Regions from separate parts of the Paenibacillus sp. FSL R5-0744 genome, predicted to be linked through region 2. Evidence: a T-box and tRNA genes for the amino acid it is inferred to sense, from the RefSeq annotation. Region 2 holds a T-box; the other holds one or more tRNA genes.
What was found. A T-box is a leader RNA that pairs with one kind of tRNA and senses whether it is charged. The one in region 2 lies ahead of tyrS (tyrosine--tRNA ligase), so its partner is inferred to be a tRNA-Tyr.
Positions count from the first base shown of each region.

Region 1: it encodes a tRNA-Tyr, which carries the amino acid that the T-box ahead of tyrS (tyrosine--tRNA ligase) is inferred to sense. The anticodon was not compared.

Region 1 is NZ_CP150228.1:5,927,230-5,936,601, forward strand. Features, by position in the region: gene MKY19_RS26095 (ABC transporter ATP-binding protein) at 1-433, opposite strand, end outside; gene MKY19_RS26100 (BMP family ABC transporter substrate-binding protein) at 535-1,674, opposite strand; gene MKY19_RS26105 (AraC family transcriptional regulator) at 2,001-2,750, shown strand; tRNA gene MKY19_RS26110 (tRNA-Leu) at 2,884-2,962, opposite strand; tRNA gene MKY19_RS26115 (tRNA-Cys) at 2,977-3,050, opposite strand; tRNA gene MKY19_RS26120 (tRNA-Gly) at 3,063-3,137, opposite strand; tRNA gene MKY19_RS26125 (tRNA-Gln) at 3,144-3,218, opposite strand; tRNA gene MKY19_RS26130 (tRNA-His) at 3,240-3,312, opposite strand; tRNA gene MKY19_RS26135 (tRNA-His) at 3,353-3,428, opposite strand; tRNA gene MKY19_RS26140 (tRNA-Trp) at 3,465-3,538, opposite strand; tRNA gene MKY19_RS26145 (tRNA-Tyr) at 3,547-3,632, opposite strand; tRNA gene MKY19_RS26150 (tRNA-Thr) at 3,638-3,713, opposite strand; tRNA gene MKY19_RS26155 (tRNA-Phe) at 3,734-3,809, opposite strand; tRNA gene MKY19_RS26160 (tRNA-Asp) at 3,817-3,894, opposite strand; tRNA gene MKY19_RS26165 (tRNA-Met) at 3,921-3,997, opposite strand; tRNA gene MKY19_RS26170 (tRNA-Val) at 4,015-4,090, opposite strand; tRNA gene MKY19_RS26175 (tRNA-Glu) at 4,146-4,220, opposite strand; tRNA gene MKY19_RS26180 (tRNA-Ser) at 4,238-4,330, opposite strand; tRNA gene MKY19_RS26185 (tRNA-Asn) at 4,334-4,409, opposite strand; rRNA gene MKY19_RS26190 (23S ribosomal RNA) at 4,470-7,398, opposite strand; rRNA gene MKY19_RS26195 (16S ribosomal RNA) at 7,642-9,199, opposite strand.
Region 2 is NZ_CP150228.1:3,950,997-3,960,368, reverse strand. Features, by position in the region: gene MKY19_RS17355 (acetamidase/formamidase family protein) at 171-1,721, shown strand; gene MKY19_RS17350 (Lrp/AsnC family transcriptional regulator) at 1,798-2,244, opposite strand; T-box leader at 2,396-2,626, shown strand; gene tyrS (tyrosine--tRNA ligase) at 2,766-4,025, shown strand; gene MKY19_RS17340 (hypothetical protein) at 4,230-4,517, shown strand; gene MKY19_RS17335 (anaerobic sulfatase maturase) at 4,728-5,972, shown strand; gene MKY19_RS17330 (ROK family protein) at 6,038-7,237, opposite strand; gene MKY19_RS17325 (chromate transporter) at 7,424-8,086, shown strand; gene MKY19_RS17320 (chromate transporter) at 8,098-8,631, shown strand; gene MKY19_RS17315 (formylglycine-generating enzyme family protein) at 8,668-9,372, shown strand, end outside.

The sequences.
Region 1 (9,372 bases), 2.0 Mb from region 2:
CCGTGAGATCCTCCACTTTTGCTTTTGGATCCACTGCCAGATTGTATTTTTTCGCAGTCTCTTCGGTCATGCGTACAGCTTCTGCATAATTGATGCCAACGCCCTTACGAGGTTCCATGCCCAGCACCATGTTCTCTGCTACCGTAAAAGAAGGGACCAGCATAAAATGCTGGTGAACCATACCAATCCCTCTATCAATGGCATCCTGAGCAGATTGCAGCTTCACTTTTTCACCCTTGATAAAGATTTCACCTTCACTAGGCTCTTCCATGCCGAACATGATCTTCATTAAAGTTGATTTACCAGCGCCGTTCTCGCCCGCAATCGCATGAATTTCTCCCTCACTTAAAGAAAAATGCACGTCTTTATTTGCAACGACACCATTGGGATACACCTTGGTAATTCCCCGCATTTCCAGCAGAGCTTTGTTCATAGGTCTCAACGCCTTTCGACTTGGAGGTCTGCAAAAATATACAGCTGGAATTCTTCTAAAGAAGAATCTCCAACTGTAGGTTTATCACTTTATAGCTACACTTAAGGCTTAACTGCGTTACGAATGGCTTCTACTTCAGAGGTTTCCATTCCCATCGCGTTATCTACTGTAATTTCTTTATTGATCAGCTTTTGCTTCACTTCTTCAACTTTAGCCTGAAGATCGGCAGGGAAGATATTTTTATAGATCTCATTCTCTGCAATGCCTACACCATCATCTACAAAGCTCAACACATCACGTTTACCCATCTCAAGTGTACCGTCTTGTAATCTCTTCACGGCACCCAGAATAGCACTATCAATCTTTTTAATAGAAGAAGTAACGATCAAGTTTGCTTTTTCGCTATCTGTATCGTTAAGCAACATCGCCTGATCGGAGTCTACACCGATAGCATATTTCTTCTTCTCCTTAGCTGCGTCAAAGATTCCAAGACCTGTACCCCCAGCCACGTTAAAAATAACATCCACACCGGAGTTATATTGAATCAGCGAAAGCTCCTTACCTTTAGCCGGGTTAACGAAATCACCAGCATATGATACAGCGACCTTCACATCAGGATCAACATATTGAGCGCCCTGAATGTAGCCTACCAAGAAAGCGTTAATTCCTGGAATGTCCATGCCGCCTACAAAACCGATCACATTCTCAGGATTAGCATTTTCCATATCCGATTGTGTAGCTAGCGCCGCTACAGCACCTGCTAGAAAAGATACTTCATTTGTTGCATAAGACATGTTGTACATATTCTCTGGTGCTTCATCTATATCGGTATCATAGTTAATGAACTTTTTGTCAGGATATAATTCAGCCGTTGCATTAAACATCTCTGTAATTTCCGATCCACCAGAAATAATAACATCCCAGTCCTCAGCTGCGATATCGTTAAACGTAGGCTCCCATTTCGTTTTATCGACACCCATTTCTACAACTTTTGTTTCTGCACCCAGCTCATCCTTAACCTTTTGCAAACCGCTATTCGCAGAGTCAAAGAAAGATTTATCTCCAAGCGTTCCTGGAATCAGAAGTACAACTTTGAGTTTATCCCCTGAACCCGTTGCTCCACCTTCAGCTGCATTAGATCCTGCATTCGCGGAAGATCCATTACTCGACGTATTATTTCCACAGGCTGTGACCATTACCATTACTACTAGTAACAACAAAGAAAGAACTTTCTTTTTCATTTTTCTATTCCCCCTATTTATAGTTGGTTAGTAATTTGAGAGGTTCTCCTTCTTAGTCCGTTGTATATTTCACGATTTAGATGGAAACTCTCATTTTTCATGTAACATTGTCAAAATTTTAACGATTTTAACGAATACACTCAAAAAAAGAGATAAAATTATAATTTTTACGAATAATCCGACTAATTTCCGAACGAGATGGCCAGTCAGGTTGCTAATCTTCGGATTTACTGATACGATCATATCAAATATTAATGAAAATAATTATATGATTTCGGTCATGATTTTGTACGATTCGGCTAAAACATAATTATTGGAGGGTCATCATGGATCGTGTTCTATATATTGTAAATGCAGTACATGAGGTTAATACCTATATTCCACCACACCAGCATGAATGTTATGAACTAGTCTATTATTTAAACGGCTTAGGAACTACCAATGTAGGTTCGCGAAGTTATCATTTTCGTTCTTCTTCATTCGCGCTGATACCACCCAATCATAAACATGACGAGAACCATCGCGAGGATGCTACTATACTATTTGTAGGCTTCCATTCAAATCACCCAAATATGGAGAATTTGCAAGGCGTATATGAAGATGATAAAGACCATACTGTTCTACAGATCTTGCTTCGAATGAAAGCAGAGTTTACGCGCAAACAAGATGGATTCTCTGAACTATTGAACCTGCAAATGAGCGAAATCACTGTTCATCTGATACGGCTTCTTAGCGCCTCTGGGTTTCAATCACCAACGGAAGACAGAGTCCAATATGTTCTAAACTATATGAATGAGCATTACCGCCATAAGCTATCGGTCGCAACACTTTCTGAGATGTCTGGATACAGCTATGATCGTTTCCGCCATTTATTTAAAGAACGATTCGGTTCTTCACCTCTGCGCTATCTACTATTGAAACGTCTGGATTATGCAAAGTCTCTCTTGCAACATACCCAAATGCATATCTCTGAAGTATCAGCTGCTGCTGGGTTTGTGAATGACGCCCAATTCTGCAATATGTTTAAACGTGAAATTGGTCTCACCCCACGAGCATTCCGACTAAGCAGTCAATAAAACAACACTCCACACAAAAAGGCCGTTGATTAGAGACGCCTCTAATTCAACGGCTTAAGAATAAAAGCTCAAAAACAAAGAAAAAAGGTTTGTAAAGTTGCTTATACAAGCGACTTTACAAACCTTTTTGATATACCGGCGAGAGGACTCGAACCTCCACGGTTTCCCTCTCGATTTTGAGTCGAGCGCGTCTGCCATTCCGCCACGCCGGCACATATGAACTTAATGGAGGCGCCACCCAGATTTGAACTGGGGATAAAGCTTTTGCAGAGCTTTGCCTTACCACTTGGCTATGGCGCCATATGAAAACTTTGGAGCGGACGACGGGAATCGAACCCGCGACCCTCGCCTTGGCAAGGCGATGCTCTACCGCTGAGCCACGTCCGCATAAAATGGCTGGGGATATAGGATTTGAACCTATGCGTGACGGAGTCAAAGTCCGTTGCCTTACCGCTTGGCTAATCCCCAATAACATTTTAAAATAAAAGGGGCGACTGATGGGTCTCGAACCCACGAATGCCGGAACCACAATCCGGTGCGTTAACCACTTCGCCACAATCGCCATATTAAACTAATATTATTGCTGTTCTTCTTAAAGTAAATGGGGCGACCGATGGGACTTGAACCCACGAATGCCGGATCCACAAACCGGTGCGTTAACCCCTTCGCCACGACCGCCATATTAAACTTTAGAGAAAGACTTTAGATAAAGATTGGCAGGGGCAGCAGGAATTGAACCCACACCAACGGTTTTGGAGACCGTTGTTCTACCTTTAAACTATGCCCCTAAAAAAAATGGTGGGGGATGATGGATTCGAACCACCGAACACGTACGTGAGCAGATTTACAGTCTGATGCGTTTGGCCACTTCGCTAATCCCCCAAAGATGGTGCCGGCGAGAGGACTTGAACCCCCAACCTACTGATTACAAGTCAGTTGCTCTACCAATTGAGCTACACCGGCATATTAAGTTGTATACTATATGGTGGCTCGAGACGGATTCGAACCGCCGACACGAGGATTTTCAGTCCTCTGCTCTACCGACTGAGCTATCGAGCCAAGAAAATGGCGGAACCGACGAGATTCGAACTCGCGATCTCCTGCGTGACAGGCAGGCATGTTAGGCCAACTACACCACGGTTCCAAAAGATATAATTACTTGATGAAAATTGGTTGCGGGGGCAGGATTTGAACCTGCGGCCTTCGGGTTATGAGCCCGACGAGCTACCGGGCTGCTCCACCCCGCGTCGTTCTTAAATGAATATGGTGGAGGCTGAGGGGATCGAACCCCCGACCCTCTGCTTGTAAGGCAGATGCTCTCCCAGCTGAGCTAAGCCTCCGTAAACAACAATTGTTATTGTACCAAAGTCCACTATGTAAAATCAAGTGAAAATTTGGTGACCCGTATGGGATTCGAACCCATGTTACCTCCGTGAAAGGGAGGTGTCTTAACCCCTTGACCAACGGGCCATACTAAGTAAAATTTGTGGCGGAGAGAGAGGGATTCGAACCCTCGAGACGCTTGTGGCGCCTACACGATTTCCAATCGTGCTCCTTCGGCCAAACTCGGACACCTCTCCATATGGCTCCCCGAACAGGACTCGAACCTGTGACAACTCGATTAACAGTCGAGTGCTCTACCAACTGAGCTATCAGGGAATATTCATACCAGGCTTGATGCCTGAAAACTGAATCCGAATTGAATTTGCATTTTAAGTATAGGATAAGCCCTCGACCGATTAGTATTGGTCAGCTCCATGCATTACTGCACTTCCACCTCCAACCTATCTACCTCGTCGTCTTCAAGGGGTCTTACTAATTGGGAAATCTCATCTTGAGGGGGGCTTCACGCTTAGATGCTTTCAGCGCTTATCCCGTCCGTACGTAGCTACCCAGCCATGCTTCTGGCGAAACAACTGGTGCACCAGCGGTACGTCCATCCCGGTCCTCTCGTACTAAGGACAGCTCCTCTCAAATTTCCTGCGCCCACGACAGATAGGGACCGAACTGTCTCACGACGTTCTGAACCCAGCTCGCGTACCGCTTTAATGGGCGAACAGCCCAACCCTTGGGACCTACTTCAGCCCCAGGATGCGATGAGCCGACATCGAGGTGCCAAACCTCCCCGTCGATGTGGACTCTTGGGGGAGATAAGCCTGTTATCCCCAGGGTAGCTTTTATCCGTTGAGCGATGGCCCTTCCATGCGGTACCACCGGATCACTAAGTCCGACTTTCGTCCCTGCTCGACTTGTAGGTCTCGCAGTCAAGCTCCCTTATGCCTTTGCACTCTTCGAATGATTTCCAACCATTCTGAGGGAACCTTGGAACGCCTCCGTTACTCTTTAGGAGGCGACCGCCCCAGTCAAACTGCCCGCCTGACACGGTCCCCGTACCCGGTTAGGGTACTAGGTTAGAACCTAGATACGATCAGGGTGGTATCCCAACGGCGCCTCCACCGAAGCTTGCGCTCCGATTTCTACGGCTCCCACCTATCCTGTACAGATCGTACCCAAATTCAATATCAAGCTGCAGTAAAGCTCCATGGGGTCTTTCCGTCTTGTCGCGGGTAACCTGCATCTTCACAGGTATTAAAATTTCACCGGATCTCTCGTTGAGACAGCGCCCAAGTCGTTACGCCATTCGTGCGGGTCAGAATTTACCTGACAAGGAATTTCGCTACCTTAGGACCGTTATAGTTACGGCCGCCGTTTACTGGGGCTTCGGTTCATAGCTTCGGGTTACCCCTAACCACTCCCCTTAACCTTCCAGCACCGGGCAGGCGTCAGCCCGTATACTTCGCCTTGCGGCTTCGCACAGACCTGTGTTTTTGCTAAACAGTCGCTTGGGCCTTTTCACTGCGGCCCCCTCGTGCTATTCACACTACCGGGGCACCCCTTCTCCCGAAGTTACGGGGTCATTTTGCCGAGTTCCTTAACGAGAGTTCTTCCGCGCGCCTTAGAATTCTCTTCTCGCCTACCTGTGTCGGTTTGCGGTACGGGCACCTTCTCCTGGCTAGAGGCTTTTCTTGGCAGTGTGAGATCATGACCTTCGCTACTGTAATTTTCGCTCCCCATCACAGCCCAGCCTTAATGATGTGCGGATTTGCCTACACATCAGCCTCACTGCTTAGACGGACATATCCATCAGTCCGCGTCACTACCCTCCTGCGTCACCCCATCGCTCATAGCGGATTACGGTGGTACAGTAATTTCAAACTGTTGTCCTTCGACTACGCCTTTCGGCCTCGCCTTAGGTCCCGACTTACCCTGAGCGGACGAGCCTTCCTCAGGAAACCTTGGGCTTTCGGCGGATCAGATTCTCACTGATCTTTTCGTTACTCATACCGGCATTCTCACTTGTATGCTGTCCAGCGCTCCTTACGGTACACCTTCAACCCACATACAACGCTCCCCTACCCCAGATACATACGTATCTAGCCATAGCTTCGGTGGTGTGTTTAGCCCCGTTACATTTTCGGCGCAGAGTCACTCGACCAGTGAGCTATTACGCACTCTTTCAATGGTGGCTGCTTCTAAGCCAACATCCTGGTTGTCTGTGCAACTCCACATCCTTTCCCACTTAACACACACTTGGGGACCTTAGCTGATGGTCTGGGCTGTTTCCCTTTTGACAATGGATCTTAGCACTCACTGTCTGACTCCCGGCAATAAGTATATGGCATTCGGAGTTTGACTGAGCTTGGTAATCCTTGCGGACCCCGCACCCAATCAGTGCTCTACCTCCACTACTCTTATACCGAGGCTAGCCCTAAAGCTATTTCGGGGAGAACCAGCTATCTCCGAGTTCGATTGGAATTTCTCCGCTACCCCCACCTCATCCCCGCATTTTTCAACATGCGTGGGTTCGGGCCTCCAGTGCGTGTTACCGCACCTTCACCCTGGACAGGGGTAGATCACACGGTTTCGGGTCTACGTCCACATACTAAGTCGCCCTATTCAGACTCGCTTTCGCTGCGGCTCCGTCTTCTCGACTTAACCTTGCATGTTAAACGTAACTCGCCGGTTCATTCTACAAAAGGCACGCCATCACCCATAGATCGGGCTCTGACTTTTTGTAAGCACACGGTTTCAGGTTCTATTTCACTCCCCTTCCGGGGTGCTTTTCACCTTTCCCTCACGGTACTGTTTCACTATCGGTCGCCAGGTAGTATTTAGCCTTAGCAGATGGTCCTGCTGGATTCATACGGGGTTTCACGTGCCCCGCACTACTCGGGATCCGTCTCGGAGAGAACACAGTTTAGGCTACAGGGCTTTTACCTCTATCGCGGGCCTTTCCAGACCTCTTCGCCTACCATATTCCTTTGTAACTCCATGTGAGACGTCCCACAACCCCTAAGAGCAAGCTCTTAGGTTTAGGCTGTTCCGCGTTCGCTCGCCGCTACTGACGGAATCACTATTGTTTTCTCTTCCTCAGGGTACTTAGATGTTTCAGTTCCCCTGGTCTGCCTCTACATCTCCTATGTGTTCAGAGATGAGTAACTGCGAATTACCACAGCTGGGTTTCCCCATTCGGACACCCCCGGATCAAAGCTTGCTTACAGCTCCCCGAGGCAGTTTCGTTGTTCGCCACGTCCTTCGTCGGCTCCTGGCGCCTAGGCATCCTCCGTGTGCTCTTATTAGCTTAACCTTGATTTTTCCGCAGGAAAATATCACATAATGACATTCTCTTTGGAATCATCTCACTAATAACATTTACTTGTTTGCACAAGTTGCTAAAAGATGTTCTAAAACGCAAATTCGTTTCGGTATCCAGTTTTCAAGGATCAAGTCTTACTTGAGAGCTTAAACTCTCAAAACTGAGCAACGAGTGAGTTGTGGAAGTTTAACTTCCGATTTGAATGTCTTCATTGCAGAAGACGATTCTCCATAGAAAGGAGGTGATCCAGCCGCACCTTCCGATACGGCTACCTTGTTACGACTTCACCCCAATCATCTACCCCACCTTCGGCGGCTGGCTCCCTTGCGGGTTACCCCACCGACTTCGGGTGTTGTAAACTCTCGTGGTGTGACGGGCGGTGTGTACAAGACCCGGGAACGTATTCACCGCGGCATGCTGATCCGCGATTACTAGCAATTCCGACTTCATGCAGGCGAGTTGCAGCCTGCAATCCGAACTGAGACCGGCTTTGATGGGATTGGCTTCACCTCGCGGTTTCGCTTCCCGTTGTACCGGCCATTGTAGTACGTGTGTAGCCCAGGTCATAAGGGGCATGATGATTTGACGTCATCCCCACCTTCCTCCGGTTTGTCACCGGCAGTCACTCTAGAGTGCCCAGCTTAACCTGCTGGCAACTAAAGTTAAGGGTTGCGCTCGTTGCGGGACTTAACCCAACATCTCACGACACGAGCTGACGACAACCATGCACCACCTGTCTCCTCTGTCCCGAAGGCCGCCACTATCTCTAGTGGATTCAGAGGGATGTCAAGACCTGGTAAGGTTCTTCGCGTTGCTTCGAATTAAACCACATACTCCACTGCTTGTGCGGGTCCCCGTCAATTCCTTTGAGTTTCAGTCTTGCGACCGTACTCCCCAGGCGGAGTGCTTACTGTGTTAACTTCGGCACCAAGGGTATCGAAACCCCTAACACCTAGCACTCATCGTTTACGGCGTGGACTACCAGGGTATCTAATCCTGTTTGCTCCCCACGCTTTCGCGCCTCAGCGTCAGTTACAGCCCAGAAAGTCGCCTTCGCCACTGGTGTTCCTCCACATATCTACGCATTTCACCGCTACACGTGGAATTCCACTTTCCTCTTCTGTACTCAAGTCACCCAGTTTCCAGTGCGACCTCAGGTTGAGCCCAAGGTTTAAACACCAGACTTAAATGACCGCCTGCGCGCGCTTTACGCCCAATAATTCCGGACAACGCTTGCCCCCTACGTATTACCGCGGCTGCTGGCACGTAGTTAGCCGGGGCTTTCTTCTCAGGTACCGTCACTCCGATAGCAGTTACTCTACCGGACGTTCTTCCCTGGCAACAGAGCTTTACGATCCGAAAACCTTCATCACTCACGCGGCGTTGCTCCGTCAGACTTTCGTCCATTGCGGAAGATTCCCTACTGCTGCCTCCCGTAGGAGTCTGGGCCGTGTCTCAGTCCCAGTGTGGCCGTTCACCCTCTCAGGTCGGCTACGCATCGTCGCCTTGGTGGGCCGTTACCCCACCAACTAGCTAATGCGCCGCAGGCCCATCCCTCAGTGACAGATTGCTCCGTCTTTCATTCTTTCTTCAGGAGAAAAAAGAAATTATCCGGTATTAGCTACCGTTTCCGGTAGTTATCCCAGTCTAAGGGGCAGGTTGCCTACGTGTTACTCACCCGTCCGCCGCTAAGTTACTTTGAAAGCAAGCTTTCAAAGTAACTCCGCTCGACTTGCATGTATTAGGCACGCCGCCAGCGTTCGTCCTGAGCCAGGATCAAACTCTCCAATTAGTATTGAAAAGAGCGATATGCTCATTTTGAAACATCTGACGAGAAAATTAATTCTCTAATTTTGGATTTCACTTTCGTGATTCCCTACTCACTCGTTGTTCAGTTTTCAAAGATCAAGCTGTTTATTTCGTCGTTGTGTTGTTCAGCAGCGACCTTTATAATATATCACAGCG
Region 2 (9,372 bases):
TACCGAAGAAGGAGGCTTGGATAATTAAAGATAACTAATAGTTCTGATTTATTATTTAAACCTAGAAGCGTATAAATATTTATATTGTTAATCTGGAATCCATCTGTTATACTCAAAAACACAAAATGTTATAAAATCTAACATTGAATTGAGTTGAGGAGGATTTGACTATGAAAAGACAAACGTTTCTGAAGGTTGGTGTCATTTTATCAGCGGTTTTGCTAGCAGGATCGTCAACAGATGTTATTTTTGCTGACACGATGGAAAGCGCGTATAAACCGAAAACGCATGTTCTAAAAGCGAATTCGGAGACCGTTCGCTGGGGGAATATTGGTAAAGGTGATCCAGCTTTAACAGTACAATCGGGAGATATTGTGACGGTCGAGGCCATTACGCATCATTCCGGTGATGATTACGATCGGATGATTAAAGGGGATGCGGGTGTTGAAGATATTTTTCACTGGATAGAAGGGGAGAAGAACGAAGCGCTTCGTGGACCAGGCGTACATATTTTGACGGGACCTATCGTAGTAGAAGGCGCTGAGCCAGGGGATGTTCTGGAAGTGAAGATTCTGGACATGAAGCTGAGACCTAATGGAAATGACAAATATGCAGGCAAAACCTATGGCGTGAATGCCGCGGCGAACTGGGGTTATCTATACGGAGATATGGTGGAGGAGCCGAAAAAACGTGAAGTGGTCACCATCTATGAGATGGATACTGAAGGTGGGACGGATTATGCAACAGCTGTTTATAACTACAAATGGACAGTGCAAACCGATCCGGATGGTCAAGTGCACCCGACAATCGACTACCCAGGTGTAATTGTAGACCATAATACGATTGATAAGAACTTTGATGTATTGAAAGGTATAAAGATTCCAGTACGTCTCCACTTCGGCACGATGGGTGTGGCGCCTAAAGAAGCGGATATTGTAGATTCAGTACCTCCTTCATACAATGGTGGCAACGTTGATGATTGGCGGATTACTGAAGGTGCAACGATGTATTATCCTGTATCCGTACCGGGTGCACTACTGTCAATTGGTGACCCGCATGCCGGCCAAGGGGATTCCGAGATTAACGGAACTGCGATCGAGACATCAGTTACTGGTGATATACAAGTCATTCTTCATAAAAAAGGAACGCTTAACCAAAAACTGAGTGGGTTAAGTTTCCCATTACTTGAAAATGAATACGAATGGGTTGTGCATGGCTTCAGCTACGCCAATTATTTGGAGGAGCTGGGGGCTAGTGCTCAGACGGATATTTTCAAAAACTCGTCCATCGACAAAGCAATGAAGGATGCCGCTCATAAAACAAAAGATTTTTTAATGGCTGGAATGGAATTGAGCGAGGATGAAGCGTACTCACTGATGTCTGTGTCCGCGGATTTTGGAATTACACAGGTGGTGGATGGAAACTGGGGTGTGCATGCTTTGATCGATAAAGGCCAATTCGGTGATTCGGAGCGCAAGGCAGTGGGATTACGTAGCAGCTTTGAAAGCTTTGGTGCGAAGGTGAGCTGGAAGCCGACTACTCAGACAGTAACTATAAGCTACAATAATAATGTTCTAGAGATGAAAGTCGGGGCGACGAGAGGAATGTACAATGGAGAGATCGTTAAGCTCGTTGCTCCAATAGAAGTTGTAAAAGAGAAGGTTCAGGTCAGCGAATATTTCGCGAAATTTTATAAAGCTAAGTTATCTAAAACAGAGTAGGTCGAATTAGCAATCATTTCATAAACATAATAAGATCCAAACCAGCGAAGAACCGTCTTAAAGTCGGTTCTTTTTTTTATATATTTAGACCATCCTGATTTTTGTGGCGTTTTAATAAGATTTGGTTTTCTACACGGACTAGACCATCCAGACAGTAGATGGATTCATGCATAAACCGTTCCATCTCTTCAAGGTTCTCAACTAGAATGTGAATGTGAAGAATGCACGGCCCTGTCATTTCATAAAGTACGGCTACGCATTCATTTTCTTTTAGGACTCTAACAATATGATTTAAATGGGCAGGCTCCACTTCAAGCTCTAGATACGCCGAAATTTTCTTTCCTAATTTTTCTGCGTTGATGACGATTGAGAATTGTTCAATAATTCCTTGATTGACGAGCCGATCAATACGATCTTTAACCGCGACACTTGATAAATTAACTTCTTTAGCTAGATCGGTGTAGGAAATTCTGCTGTTTTGAGTTAGGCGTTCTAAAATATGATTATCGATTGGATCAAGCATACGGAGTCGTTCACCTCTTTTTTTGTAATTGTAACAGAAAAAAATAGGCAATGCCTAGTAGTGCGTCACAGCAGGAGTGTGTCTCGGCATTCTCAGCTTAAGATGTTGACATTGAAGAATTATTTCACTATACTGGCTGTAATCTTATATACGATATACGTTGAAGAAGCCCAGTAGTAGCTTAGTCCCTGTTTCAGAAAGCCGGGGGTTGATGAAACCCGGTACACACTAAGAGTACGAATTACACTTTGGAGTATCTCGGCTAACACCGAGCGGAATGGCGAACGATATCTCGTCACGAGTGGCATCAATGCTGTGTTTTAGCATTAGCGTTTCATTGGTGCAATCTGGGTGGTAACACGGTTATTCAATCGTCCCTATGTCTACAATAGACAAGGGGACGATTTTTTTGTTTTTAAATATAAGGATTTATAAGTTTCTCTTCATCAACTATCCTTATATTCGCTTGGCGGACTGATGATTCGTTATAGGATATCTACTAATTTAAGGGGTGTTAGGCAATGAATATTATCGATGAACTAGAATGGCGCGATGCCATCAATCAACAAACCGATGCCGAAGGGCTTAGAGAATTGACCAACCAGAAATCCGTTTCGGTGTACTGCGGTGTAGACCCGACGGGTGACAGTATGCATATTGGTCACTTGATTCCGTTCATGGTACTCAAAAGATTCCAGCTTGCAGGACATCGTCCGGTTATGCTAATTGGCGGTGCTACGGGTACGATCGGTGATCCAAGTGGACGTCAATCCGAGCGTTCATTGCAGACGCTGGAGCAAATCCAAGCTAACGTAGATGCCCTTACCGCACAAATGAAAAAACTGTTCGTTACTGATGGCGACAATCAAATTCGTATGGTGAATAACTACGATTGGACGCATAAAATCAATGTGATCGAATTTTTGCGTGACTATGGTAAGAACTTCAGCATCAATTCGATGCTTGCCAAAGATGTTGTAGCGAGCAGATTGGACAGCGGAATTTCCTTTACAGAATTCTCCTACCAAATCCTGCAATCCCTAGATTACCTGCATCTGTACCAGCATGAAGATGTGCAGCTTCAAATTGGTGGCTCCGATCAATGGGGCAACATTACAAGCGGTCTGGATCTGATCCGTAGAAAAGAAGGTCCTGAAGCAAAGGCATTCGGACTTACGATCCCGCTTATGCTGAAAGCCGATGGTACGAAATTCGGTAAATCAGCTGGAGGAGCAATTTGGCTGGATCCGAACAAAACGACTGCGTTTGAGTTCTACCAGTTCTGGGCAAACACCGATGACCGTGATGTTGTGAAATACTTGAAGTACTTTACATTCCTATCTAAAGAGCAAATTGATGCACTTGCGGAAAAAGTACAGACTGAACCGCATAAACGCGAAGCACAAAAAACACTTGCTGAAGAAATGACCAGATTCGTGCATGGTGAAGAATTGCTGGAGCAGGCTAAACGTATTACTGCTGCTCTGTTCAGTGGAGATATCAAATCCCTAACTGCTGATGAGATCGAGCAAGGCTTCAAGGAAATGCCGACCTACGAAACTACACTGGAATCTAAAAATATCGTAGAGTGGTTGGTTGATCTCGGTATCGAGCCGTCTAAGCGTCAAGCACGTGAGGATATCACCAAAGGAGCAATCTCCATGAATGGTGAGAAAGTTAGCGACGTAGCACTGGAAGTTACAGCTAGCGAAGCTATCGGCGGCCGGTTTATCATTATCCGTAAGGGTAAGAAAAACTACAGCTTGGTGAAATTGTCCTAAAAATAAGAGCCTTCCTTATGAATAAGGGAGGTTTTTTGTTGTATTTTAAGTATAGAGGCGGATCATTTGCATATTAAGTGAAATTTGAAAGGTGAAATAGCGAAAATTATGGTAAGCTTAGGATTCGTGTGATTTATGGATTAACATGATATTCTACAACTATAACAGAAAATTAGGAGTGGTAATTTGAGAAGACAAAAACCAATGACCATGGAAGAATTGATGAATGAGTTACAAGGACAGAAAACGTATCAAGAAGATCCCAATCACATCTCTTTCGAGAAATTGTTTAATGAAGCGTTTATGAGTAAGTATTCCAATTACAAAAGTTTCGATGAGTTTGTAACCAAAGGAAACTTTCAAGTAAAGACAGAAGAAGATGTTGCTGACATACCTGATGAACTTTTTGATCGTCATGTAGTTAGAGAGACTAAATTTGCGGATTGGAAATCAATGTTGGAAACAGCGAATAAGGAATACGTCCGTAATTAAAAAAAAGTGTCTGGTAATGCTCTATTTATCTTCAAAGAAAATACACTCCCCATTGTTTTAACAGACAATGGGGAGTGTATTTTTTTATCTCCAGAAATTCGATTAACTATGATGTTTTACTCATCGTTGATGCACATACCTATGATTTAATTGAAGAAATAGGAAATAGGTTTCATAAAGGTTGTATTTATATAGGAGGGGCAGAATCGTATGACAACTTGCATACAGACCTCGAGGCCTGAGACTCTTCATGTCATGTGGAAAACCGTCTCAGAGGATTGTAATCTAGCCTGTGATTATTGCTATTACAGTACTGCCGGGGGACATCCTCATCATCCGATCCGAGTGATGGATACGGTTCTTCTGGAGCGGTTTATCGCTCAGTACATGAAAAGATCATCTGGTATAGCGACTTTCTCTTGGCAGGGTGGGGAGCCATTATTGGCCGGACTTTCGTATTTTGAACAAGTGATTTCATTCCAAGCTAAGTACGCTCCGCCTCATACGATGATCAGTAATGCGCTGCAGACCAACGGAACGCTAATTCATGAGAAATGGGCGAAATTTTTTAAACGGTACAACTTTTTGGTTGGGATTAGTGTGGACGGTCCTGAGCCCATTCATGATGCACATCGTATAACGGGTTCAGGGAAAGGTAGTTACGATCTCGTTATGCGTGGGATTCGCCATCTACAGAACGAGGGTGTGGACTATAGTATTCTGTCGGTGATTCATGAAGATAACGTGACGAAACCAGATGAGTTGATGGCATTTTATCTAGAACATACCTTTCCGAATATTCAGTTTATCCCCTGCATGGATTTTGTTTCTCAGAAAAGCGATGTAGCGGGACGTTTCCGAATTACACCTGAACAATACGGAGTCTTTTTATGCCGTACATTTGACCTTTGGTACAACGGTGGGTATCCAGAGCTTCCCATTCGAATTTTTGAGAATATGCTTCTTGTATTCATGCATCGTGAGGCAGAGTTATGCGTTCACAACTCATGCTGCCCGAAGATGATGGTGCTTGAAACGAACGGGGATGCCTACCCTTGCGATTTCTTTATTGATGAAGAGCATAGGCTAGGAAATATCGGCCAAACTGACCTGGAAACACTGCTAACCAGCCCAGTATATGATGATTTTTTGTTAATGAAGCCCAATATGAATGAATCATGCTATAAGTGTGAGTACCTTAGCTTTTGCAATGGGGGATGTCCGCGCAACCGGAATTGGCTTGATGTTCATGATCGTACTGAGGTTGATTATTTCTGCCGTAGTTATAAAATGTTCTACTCATATGCCTATGAACGGATGATACTGCTAGCAAACCGACTTAAATCGGAGCAGATGCTGGAGTTCAGGAAAAGTGCCAAACCACTTCCAGGTAGAAATGATCCATGTCTCTGCGGAAGCGGGAAAAAATTTAAGAGTTGCTGTCAACCACTATAGCTCAAATTAAAAAAAGGCTGTCCCAACAATCATGCAAATGGTTGTGGGACAACCTTTTTATTATGTTAAAGAACCATTTGATTTCTCACCATAATAGCCGCACCAGTCACCACAGCTTCTTCTTTTAATGTACCTAGGGAGAAGTGAGGTTGGTATTCAGGATAACGGTAAGTGTTTCGCTGTGCCACTTCAACCGCCGTTTGGAAAAACAACTCGTGAGAGTGGATGAGCGCACCACCTAGAATGATGGTCCCAGGATGAAACAGGTTGATAACGTTGGCGAGGCCAATACCGAAGTGAATGGCGGCTTGAGTAAATAATTCACGCGCATGTGGATTACCGTCTCTAAAGGCTTGTACCAATACATCATAAGTTAGTTTCTCAGGCGCCACTTTATATCTTTGGAAGATCAGATCGTTGTCTATTTTCGCCTCTGAGCGCGCACTTTGTTCTAGCGCCTGCACAGATACGAATGCTTCCAGAGCTCCGTAGTTCCCTTCATTATTTAATCGGGGTCCATCTGTCTGGATAATCATTTGACCAATGGCATCTTCCATATCCATCGTGCCATGAACAATACTACCATGCGACATCATCGCATAGCGGAGTCCTGCTCCAGCATGAACATAGAGCATATGTTGAATGTTAGCGTGACGGATGGACCAGCGTTCTCCAAGGAGTGCGGAATTGGCACCGTTGTCGAGTAAAGCTTTGAAGCCCGTTCGTTCCTCCACCAGTTTGCAAATAGGGAGATTGTTCCAGCCAGAAGAAGGGAAGTGTAGCGGTTTTAAGATTAAACCATTTTCCCGGTCAAGCGGTCCCACGGCTCCTATTCCTATCCCGATAATTTGACTGTCCTTCAGCTGATGGTCTCTAAGGAAAGCGCGTATTTGATTACTTATGTGATCCATAAATCTTTCAGGTGTGAATGCCTGATCCATTCGCCAGTGAACAATTGATTTTGGGTTCATTTGCATATCAAATAAACCAAGGGAAGAATACAGCCTGGAAATCTCTAAACCGATGATGTAGCCATAGGAAGGATTGATCTGGTATAAAATAGGTCTTCTGCCTCCGCTAGATTCCCCGAATCCGCATTCTATCAGCAAGCCTTCTTCCGTCATTTCATCTAATATTCGGGTCATTGTGCTTTTGGTAAGTGAAAATGTTTGTAGAAGATCTAACTTGGAAACTGTGCCTTGTTCGGCGATTCGGTCGTATAGGAGTTTCTTTGGGGATGGAATGTGTGTCGAGCGCTTTTCCACGATAAACCTCCAAGCTATATATAGGATGAACTAGTAAGATCGTTTTTTATAAAGTTTGTATTTATTAACATTAATATAGTATAACGCATAAACCATAGATTGTATTTTACCGTTCAAAAAACTTAATTCCATTTTGGGAAAAAGTGATATAATGAAATTACGACAGAAAATATAAGGGTGGAATCCATGAGAACAACTATGAAAACAAATGCGACGACGAATACAGACCTAAGGATAAGTCTATTGTTCCAGTTGTTTTGGGTATTTGTTCGAATCGGTCCCGTAACTTTCGGGGGAGGTTATGCGATGATCCCTATGATCGAACGGGAAATTTCCACTAAACGGAAATGGCTAGCTGAAGAGGAGATGGATGAAATTCTATCTTTAGCTGGCGCAGCACCAGGTGGGGTAGGTGTAAATGCGGCGGCATTTATTGGTTATCGTCTTGCTGGAGTGAAGGGTGCGATTGCTGCAATCGCTGGGATTACGATTCCAACCTTTATCATTGTTTGTTTGCTTAGCGCCGTTTACTCACAACTGGCCGACCAAGCAAAAGTTATTGCCGCCATGAAGGGGATTCATGGTGCTGTTATTGCCTTGATCCTAGTAGCAGCATATCGAATGGCCAAGAACGCTATATTTGACAAGACTACGGCTGTTACGGCGTTGCTTATACCGATTGTTTTATTAGTTTCCGGAATCAATCCCATTTACGTGATCGCAGTTGGATTGATTATCGGTTTTGTATATATGCCAATCAAACAGCTCTTAGGGCTCCAAGTTCGGACAGAGAAGGATTCCTTGAAAGCTTCTGATGAAGAATCGAACTATCCGGAGTATTACATCTAGGGGGAAGCGATGTGATTTGGAATTTATTTTTTATCTTTATAAAAATTGGACTGCTCTCCTTTGGAGGAGGGTACGCCATCATTCCGATGATTCAGCATGAAGCTATGGCTGGTGGTTGGTTATCTGAAAGGGAATTTCAAGAGGTAGTTTCCATCGCAGGGATGTCACCGGGCCCTGTTGCAACGAACAGTGCAACCTTGATTGGATATCGTGTAGCCGGAATAGAAGGAGCGATTGTGTCCACATTAGGCATGGTTCTGCCTTCATTAATCATCATCATTGTTATTTCCATCTTTTTTTATCGGGTGAGGGACAGTCAATGGATTAAAACGTTATTTTATGGTTTGCGACCAGTGATTACAGGCTTGATTGCCTATGCTGCGATTCGATTTGGATTAAATAGCATGGAACACGCTTTCATTAGTTGGCAGACCATTGGCACGTTGATCATTGTATTCGCTGCACTTTATGGTTTAATGAAATATAAGCTGCATCCACTCACCATTATCGTTGCCTCGGGCATTCTTGGTGTAGCCTTTTTTTAGACAGAGCCGGGACGATCCCAGATTGGAGGTAAGTACATGTCAGAGAATATACGGGCTTGCTGTTCAGCTAGTCGAAATCAAGTCGAGAAACAAGGTTCCATCGATGTTTGTAAGGAGAACACAACTATCCAAAGACCAGAAGGGGATAAAGATTTCTCGGACATGATCCTTATTCCTGGAGGCACTTTTCTTATGGGGACGGATGACAAAGAAGGGTTCCCCGCAGACGGAGAAGGTCCCGCTAGGAATGTTACCTTATCTCCCTTTTTGATTGATGCAACGGCAGTTACGAATAAGCAGTTTGCTGCTTTTATCAAGGAAACAAACTACGTTACAGATGCGGAGCGTTTCGGTTGGTCTTATGTGTTTCATTCTTTTGTTTCCATGGAGACAGGGAAAAAGGTGATCCAAGTAGCTACTCAAACTCCCTGGTGGTGGGTAGTAGAGGGCGCGAATTGGTGTCATCCGGAAGGTCAGGATTCTCATATTGACGAACGCCTTGATCATCCGGTGATCCACATATCTTGGCATGATGCTGATGCATATTGCAGCTGGGCCGGCAAACGTCTGCCTACGGAAGCAGAGTGGGAGTATGCCGCACGAGGGGGTCTAGTTCAGAAACGATATCCTTGGGGGGACGAATTAAAACCGGGCGGTGAGCATCGCTGCAATATTTGGCAAGGAAAGTTCCCTGATAAAAATCATGCCAGCGACGGTTATGCAGGTACGGCACCTGTGAAA